One region of the Peribacillus sp. NPDC097284 genome, then DNA from elsewhere that is predicted to be linked to it. Evidence: riboswitches for the same ligand, from Rfam matches in the RefSeq annotation. Region 1 holds a riboswitch; the other holds the start of a gene.
The links. Region 1 has a riboswitch for cobalamin ahead of ACIQXU_RS15350 (helical backbone metal receptor). Riboswitches for the same ligand answer to the same signal wherever they lie in the genome.

Region 1 (4,431 bases):
CTGCGGCAAAACGGCGATGACCTGTGCCAGTTGTTTGGACGAATATCCCTGTAGGTCTTTCCCCTTAATATCGATGGTTCCTGCCTGATACGGCAGGATACCGCTAAGCATCCCCAATAGCGTCGTTTTCCCACTTCCGTTCGGACCAAGAATACCGAATAATTCTCCTTTTTTCACATCAAACGAGACGGAGTCCAAAACCGTTTTATTATCATATCCTCCTGTTAACCCTTTAACTTCAAGCATACACTTCTACCCTTCTCTCCGTCTCTTTAATAAAATAAATGCGAATGCCGGCGCACCGATAAGCGAAGTAATAACACCTATCGGCAATTCTGTCGGTGCGATAATCGTTCGTGCCACCAGATCAGCCAATATTAAAAATCCGCTTCCCACAATCAATGATAATGGCAACAGATGCGTATGGTCTGGCCCCCAAATCCTGCGGACCAAATGGGGGATGACCAGCCCTACAAAGCCAATCGTCCCTGATACGGCAACGGCAGCCCCTGTCAGTATCGAGCCGGCGATCAGAATCAGCATCTTCCTCCGCTGAACATTCACGCCTAGGTGCCTCGCACGGTCTTCCCCAAATGTCATGGCATTCAATTCGTGGGTGTTCATCATCAATACGAGAGAACCAACGAGGAAAAATGGCAAAATGATCGTGACATGACTCCAACCACGCATCGAGACACTTCCCATCAGCCAGCTGATGATTTGCCTTAACTCCTCACCCGTCAATGCAATCATCAATGAGATGAAAGCACTTAAAAACGAGCTGAAAATGATGCCGGTTAAAATAATCGTTTCTACCTTCATGGAACGATCCATTTTTCTTGCAAAGGTCAATACGCAAAAAATCGTCAACAATGAAAAAAGAACGCTTAATGTAGGCAGTGTATATAGGCCAAAAAACGGCAGTGACAAATTCAAAAACAACGTTAATACTGCACCAAGCGAAGCCCCTGAGGATATTCCCAGGGTATAGGGGTCAGCTAGGGGATTCCTGAGCAATCCCTGAAATGCTGCCCCTGCTATTGCAAGGGATGCCCCAACCAAACCTGCAAGCACGACCCTCGGCAGGCGGATGTTCATCACGATATTCGTCAGTGTCCCATCCGGTTCCATGGCCAGGGGCAAATGAAGGACTTCCTTGCCAATGATTTGCAAAAGCACTGGTATCGGAACGGAAACCGATCCTAAGGAAACACCGATCAATATCGAAATAACCAAAAATGATAGGGCAAATACATAGGCCAATGCCCGTTTAGTTTTTAAATACGTTCGGATAGACTGATTTGGCAAGTTCCTCTACTCCCTCTATAAGCCTAGGACCGGAACGAGTGACAATATCTGAATGGACATCGAAAACCTCATCATTCTTAACTGCCTGAATGTCGGCCCATCCATTTCTTCCCGTTACCTCTTTGACTGGATCTCCTGTGTAATAACCATAGGTTGTAATGATGACATCCGGGTTGGCCGCTATCATCGACTCTTCATCGAGTTTTACCCAGCCATCCAATTCACCTGCGACATTATCCGCTGAAATGATGTCCAGCATTTCATCCATGAAAGTATTTTTTCCCGTTGTATAGATTTCAGGTGACGGTGAAACCTCTACAAAAACACTTTTTCTATCCTCACTCTTGATTGCCTTAGCCTTTTCTTTGATCTTTTCCAGCTTGTTCTGCATCGTCTTGACGATTTCCTTCGCCTTATCCAGTTCCCCTATTGCCGTTCCAATCATCTCAATAGACGTATACACTTCTTTAAAGCTTTTGGCATCATTCACGATTAGAACTGGAATACCCGCATCCTTAAGCTGTTGGATTCCTTCTTTGGAATTATGGGCACTCTCATGAGCAAGAACGATATCAGGCTGCAAAGCTAAAATCATCTCTGTATCTATTTCCATTCCACCTATCTTCTGAATATCTTTCGTTTCTTCCGGGTAATTGTCATTTTCAGACACTCCAATCACTTTCTCACCCGAACCTAGCGCAAAGACCGCTTCTGTATTACTTGGGATTAATGAAACAATTTTTTCTGGTTTCTGCTCGATGGTGACTTTGTTACCCACTGCATCTTGTAACGAAAGCGGGAAGCCCTGGTTAACAGCTTGTTTTGTCGACTGGTTTTCTCCTGTTCCATCCTGGGAGGCATCGCTACAGCCAACCAATATACCGACCATCAATCCCATCACAAGCATGAAACTATATATCTTCCTCATCTTAAAACCTCCATCATTTTTGTGTTCATTTCTGGACCTTCACACATGTGTTGCGAATATCAAAAGACATACAAAAAAGCATCCCCCATCAAAACGGAGGATGCTTGTATGGCAACGGAACAAAAAAGGGACATAGCTCTGCCACACACCTCCCCATCCGCGTGGTTACCGGTGTACAATTTTGGCAGGTCTCCTGGCTCATGGTCATTGCTAACGGCACCTTCCCATATTATTCATACAGTGGTATACATCCGTTAACTCCCATTTACAGTGGCGCGACCGCGTTGGCATTTCACCAACTTCCCTTTCAAGTCCTTACAGACACCAAATTGTTCATATGTATATAATTTCACTGCCTTTCATTATACACCATTTAGGAAATCGTATTATATGATATTTCAGATTACTTTAAATTAAGATTTGGAACGCAAAAAGGCAACCATCACATGGCTGCCTTCTATAGCTTTAGATGTCACTATTAAAACGGCATGTACTTTGATCACGTAAAAGACCTAGATCTTTCGGCACCATCGTTTCAATCAAAAAGTCATCCTCTTCCTCATAAATGATTTTCTTCATTTCGATTCCGAAGTACTCTTTCATCCGGGCTTCCGTCATCACTTCGCGGACTTCGCCATACACCACACGCTTTTCCTTGGCAGTCATTAAAACATGGTCAGCCAAGTAGAAGGCGTGGTTCGGATAATGCGTGTTTATGATACAAGAAATGTTCTTCTCTTTCGATAACCGCTTAAGTGTCTGTAAAATCACGATTTGCTTTTGAATATCAAGATGCGACTCCGGCTCATCAAGAATCAATACATCCGGATCCGATACAAGCGTCCGGGCAATCAAGGCCAGCTGCAATTCCCCACCACTAACGGAATTACAGGACTTTTTGGCAAGGTGAGCAATGCCAACCATTTCAAGAGCAGCGATGGCAGCCTCCCGATCCTTTGCAGAAGGCTGGGACAGCGTACTGATATAAGGCGCCCTTCCCATAATGACAAGCTCTTCCAAAGTAAATCCGAAAACCATTTTATGTGCCTGAGGAACATAACCGATTCGTTTCCAGATCGTTTTGCGTGATAGCGCAGTAAGCGGCTTTCCGTCGATGAGCGTTTGACCTTTTTTCCAATCAAGAAGGCCGGTGATGCACTTCAGCATCGTGGTTTTACCGGCACCGTTCGGGCCAAGGATCGCCATGATCTCTCCGTCATTCAACGAAAAGTCAATGTCGGTCTGGTAAAGAAAAGGAGCTTTCTCTCTTTTTTTAGCATAGAAAAAATTCCCTCCCTGCACCTCGATTTTCATGACCACCCACCTCCTGTCTTTCTAAGTAGAATCGCAAAGAATGGTGCGCCGATAATGGCTGTCAATATCGATAGCGGAATTTCCGTCGCCGTTACAGAACGAGCCAGGTTATCTATCAGGAGTAAATAGGCGCCACCAACCGATAGGGATACCGGTAAGACAAGTTGATTGTTGTTCCCGACAAGCATTCTTGCCACATGAGGGATAATCAATCCAACCCAGCCAATGATACCGGCTATCGCTACAGAAGAAGCCGTAATTAACGTCGCACCAAGAATGACCGTCCACTTCAATCTAGTGACCGGGATACCTAGCGATTTTGCTTCATCCTCAGGTAAGGTCAGTAAATTGATTCTCCAGCGTAGTGAATACAAAATCAAGATGCCGACAAGGATGATTGGTCCACCCACATATAAATCCTTGTATGTGGCCGTTCCAAGGCTTCCCATTAACCAGTATGTGATGGCTGGCAGCTTTTCCTCAGGGTCGGCGACAAACTTAATTAACGAGATCAACGCTTGGAAAAGGGCGGAGGTGACAACCCCAGCCAAAACAAGCATGAAGACCGGTGAATCTTTTTTGCCGCTGATTATGAACGTGAAAACGATGGCGGCTAAACCACAGCCAAGTGCCAAGACTTGAGATGCAAAACCATGTCCCAATAATAAAATCCCAAGGGAAGCACCGAACCCAGCACCTGCAGACACTCCTAGGATATCGGGACTGACCAAGGGATTGCCGAACATCCCTTGGAAAGAGGCGCCTGCAATCGATAGGCCCGCACCGATTAACAAGGCCAGTAAAATTCGTGGCAGACGTATTTGAAGGACCACTGTTTCTTCCATCTGTGTCCATGTTGGCTCGATTGGAAACACGGTTGA
Region 2 (4,431 bases), on a different contig from region 1:
GGACTCCCAGTAGATATTTTGCGTCGCCAGTAAATGATGCCACCCGAAAGTTCCTAAGCCGATTGAGCGGTAGCGCTTATTCGAAATGGAAGCTTGCTTGACCGGTAAGGTATTCACGTCAATGACGTTATCGAGCATGCGGATCTGAATCGGGATCAGTCTCTCCAATACATCGCTGTTCACCGCGCGAGGCAGGTTGATGGAAGAAAGGTTGCAGACAACGAAATCCCCGCTTTTGCGAACTACGACGACATCGCCATCTTCCGTTTCATATTCGTCGGTGATCGTTGAAGGGCTTAAGTTCTGGGCGATTTCCGTACAAAGGTTAGAACAATAGATCATCCCTTTATGCTTGTTCGGGTTCTTTCTGTTCACTTCGTCCCGGTAGAACATATAGGGTACGCCTTCTTCTAATTGTGAAATCATGATGCCTTTCATAATGTCCATCGCTTTGATTTTCTCGAAACTATAGCCTGGAAGTATGCCATTCTCCGCCGCCTCTACAGCAAGGGCGTAATGGTCCCTGAAACTGCCATCCCCTTTTTTCTCGTCATAAAAATCCTCGAGGGAGAACCCAAGGGTTTGCTTCACGGTATGCGGGTCGAAGAGATACCAATCTTTCCGGTCACGCACGGCTTCCATGAATAAATCGGGGATGCAGACGCCCGTGAAGATGTCATGCGCCTTTAAGCGGTCGTCGCCGTTTTGCGTCTTCAAGTCAAGGAAGCTCATGATGTCCTTATGCCACGCATCCAGATAGATGGCGATTGCGCCTTTACGTTGCCCCAATTGATCGACGCTGACGGCCGTTTGGTTAAAGAGGCGAATCCAGGGAGTCGTGCCTGAACTGTTACCGGAAAAACCGCGGATATCAGAACCAAGCGAACGGATTTTCCCGACATATAGACCAACGCCGCCCCCGAACTTGGAAACTTTTGCGGCATCATAGTTTGATTGATAAATTCCGTCGATTGAATCCTCGATTGCATCGATGAAGCATGAGCTCAATTGCCCGTGTGTCTTTCCGGCATTTGAGAGGGTAGGGGTCGCTACCGTCATATATAGGTTCGACATTGCCCAGTAGGCTTCTTTAACAAGCTGCAGTCGGTGTTCCGTTTTTTCCAGTCTCATGATTTCCATGGCAATGATCATGAAGCGCTCCTGGGGAAGTTCATAGACCTTGTCTTTTTTTGGACGGGCCAAGTAGCGATCATTCAAAAGATAGATTCCGATATATGAAAATAGTTTATCTTTTTCCGGATCGATGACCGAACCCAATTCTTCGATTTCCGTTTTTGTGTAGGAGTTGAGAAGCTCTGCTTTATAAACAGGGTAACGTTGGCCTTCATGCTGCTGAGAGAGTTCTTGAATCAATTCATAGAAAGGTCCATAGTTCCGGCCTTCATAGCCCCGGTTCTTTTGGGCATCACGATACATGGCATTCAATAGTTCCCTTGCGGCGACGAATGTCCAGTCTGGGGCATCGATATCGACACTTTCAAGTGCAAGCTGGATCAACTTTTTCGATGTTTGTTCTTCTGAAGCATCACCTTTTCGATCGAGCCATTTAGTAAAACGCTTTTTGAACTTTTCCATATCAAGACGGCCTTCGAAATCCTTGGATAACATGTCCAGCTGGATTGAATTTGTTTCTGTGTCATTTTTTATGGTAGGGTTATATGTTTGAGTCATAAATGTTCCTCCTCTTAAATGTACGCGAATAAAAAAAAACCGCCCAATAAATTGAGCGGATCAAACGATAGGATAAAAGAGCCATGAAAAAATAGCCGTTACACTATCGTTTCATCATCTCAATCCCCGAAGAATAAGAAACTTGAAAAAACCAGGCAGGTCTCCTGACTCATGATCATCCTACTTTGAGTCCTTCCCGTATAGAGAGCTATACAGTGGTTTTCTCATTTCGTCACATTTACAGTTGCGGGGACAGTTCCGGGTTCACACCGGATTCCCTTTTCAGCCATCTCTGGCACCTTGGTTAATAATTCTATATATAGTTATTTATGTTGTTAGAAAAGTCAATATCTAGTATGTATGCTTATATTATCGTAAGCCATCCATGCTGATAATTCAACATATATATTTGTGAAAAACTGATTCATATCTATTGACAAGGTCGGATAAAGGAAGAGGATGATGAAAGAATATAGGGAGGAATACAAAATTCCATCGCGGAATGTCAGGGTTTTTGTGTTAAAATAAATTGCATAGCAAAACTAGGGATTCTGGTTATGAAAAGAAAAATCCCTGCCAAATCATTTAGGAAAAAGGAGAAAAAATCGTGGAAAAAATATTAGTTTTTGGACATAAGAATCCGGATACCGACACTATCTGTTCAGCAATCGCTTATGCTGACCTAAAAAAGCAGCTGGGCATCCAAGCTGAACCTGTTCGTCTTGGTGAAGTGAATGGTGAAACACAATATGCGTTGGACCAATTTAAATTCGAAGCACCCCGCCTTGTTGAAAAAGTGGCTGGGGAAGCGGATGGCGTGATTTTAGTCGATCACAACGAACGTCAGCAAAGTGCCGAAGACATTGACCAGGTACGCGTATTGGAAGTCATCGACCATCATCGTATCGCTAATTTCGAAACAAGTGATCCTTTATATTACCGCGCAGAACCAGTTGGCTGCACGGCTACTATTTTAAATAAGATTTATAAAGAAAACGGAATTGAAGTGCCTAAAGCCATTGCAGGACTTATGCTTTCAGCCATCATTTCCGACTCTTTATTATTCAAATCGCCTACTTGCACGGAGCAAGACGTCGCAGCTGCTATGGAATTAGCGGAAATTGCTGGCGTGAATGCTGAAACATATGGCTTGGAGATGCTAAAAGCGGGTGCTGACCTGAGTGACAAAACCATCGATCAGCTCATCACACTTGATGCAAAAGAATTTTCAATGGGAACGGCAAAAGTTGAGATTGCTCAAGTGAATGCTGTTGACCCGAATGAAGTGCTTGCAAAGCAATCAGAAATTGAAGCAGCGATTCATGCAGTTATTGCCGCGAAAGAATTGGATTTATTCTTATTCGTCGTAACGGATATCTTAACGAATGATTCCGTTGCCTTGGCTCTAGGAGCATCAGCGGATGCAGTGGAGAAAGCGTATAACGTAACATTGAATAAGAACATTGCTGTATTGGAAGGCGTCGTATCACGTAAAAAACAAATTGTACCAGTTTTAACAGATATCTTCGCTAAGTAATAAAAAAAGGACTCGATGCCACTTTGAAAGTGGCTTCGAGTCCTTTTTTCAATTCAACGCTTCTTTCTCTTTTTCATACGCAATCACGATAAGCTCTTTGTTTGATTCCTCACGTATTTTTCCTTCAAAGAGTTTTAACTCATTGAGAAGGTCAGGTGATAAATCTGCTGCAGTATAATCCTGTTCGGATGACATGATTTTCCCTCCAATCCAGAGTATCATTCACTCTAGTTTGGCGGTTCAGCAAGAATTTATGCAGGGGAGCCATGCATCCTTTTACTTTTCATATGAGGCGAGGCTCTTTAGCAGCTGAGAACTTTCCTGATCAAGGCCAAGCACTTGAACCGTTTTCCCCTGTACTCTGTATTTTAAGATGACTTTCTCGACGGCTCCTACAGCCGAGGCATCCCATATTTTCGAATTGGAAAAATCAATGATGATGGAATCTGCTTTTTCCTTCGTATCAAACTTCGAAATGAAGTCCTGGACCGATGCAAAAAACATCTGGCCTTTTATTCGATAAGTGATTTGCCGATCCTGGTTGTCCGCTGTTTTCTCGACAGACACTTTTGAAATTTTAGCCGAGAAGAAAATCATACTCAAGAGTACCCCGGCGAATACGCCTTTGGATAAATCATGCGTATAAAGAACAACGATAACCGTTACGATCATGACTATCGCCTCGGTTTTAGGAGTGATCCGAAGCCTCTTCAAGGAGGACCAATCAAACGTCCCGATGGAAACCATGATCATGACCGCAACAAGGGCGGCCATCGGAATTTTAATGAGGACATCATTCAATAACACGATCAAGATTAACAAAAAGGCCCCGGCGACGAAAGTGGACAGCCGACCTCGTCCCCCGGATTTGATATTGATACCGGATTGTCCAATCATTGCACATCCGGCCATCCCGCCGAAGAAACCGGCCACGATGTTCGCTATTCCCTGACCTTTGGCCTCCCGGTTTTTATTGCTATCCGTATCGGTCATTTCGTCAACGATTTGAGCCGTTAGTAAGGATTCAAGCAATCCGACAAACGCTAGGGCAATGGAATAAGGAAAAATGATGGCCAATGTCTCGAATGACAAAGGGATATCCGGAATCAAGAACATGGGAAGAGCCTCGCTCAATTGCCCCATGTCGCCTACGGTCCGTACAGTAGCCCCTGTTGCAACGGCCACGATGGTCATGAAGATGA

Region 2: another riboswitch for cobalamin. It lies ahead of ACIQXU_RS14415 (ribonucleoside-diphosphate reductase subunit alpha); the one in region 1 lies ahead of ACIQXU_RS15350 (helical backbone metal receptor).

What each region holds. Positions count from the first base shown of each region.
Region 1 covers NZ_JBIWCZ010000008.1:154,584-159,014, forward strand. Annotated here, with positions in the region: gene ACIQXU_RS15340 (heme ABC transporter ATP-binding protein) at 1-246, opposite strand, end outside; gene ACIQXU_RS15345 (FecCD family ABC transporter permease) at 253-1,308, opposite strand; gene ACIQXU_RS15350 (helical backbone metal receptor) at 1,271-2,236, opposite strand; cobalamin riboswitch at 2,403-2,580, opposite strand; gene ACIQXU_RS15355 (ABC transporter ATP-binding protein) at 2,702-3,550, opposite strand; gene ACIQXU_RS15360 (FecCD family ABC transporter permease) at 3,547-4,431, opposite strand, start outside.
Region 2 covers NZ_JBIWCZ010000007.1:125,823-130,253, reverse strand. Annotated here, with positions in the region: gene ACIQXU_RS14415 (ribonucleoside-diphosphate reductase subunit alpha) at 1-1,692, opposite strand, end outside; cobalamin riboswitch at 1,830-2,011, opposite strand; gene ACIQXU_RS14410 (manganese-dependent inorganic pyrophosphatase) at 2,300-3,229, shown strand; gene ACIQXU_RS14405 (hypothetical protein) at 3,278-3,424, opposite strand; gene ACIQXU_RS14400 (SulP family inorganic anion transporter) at 3,506-4,431, opposite strand, start outside.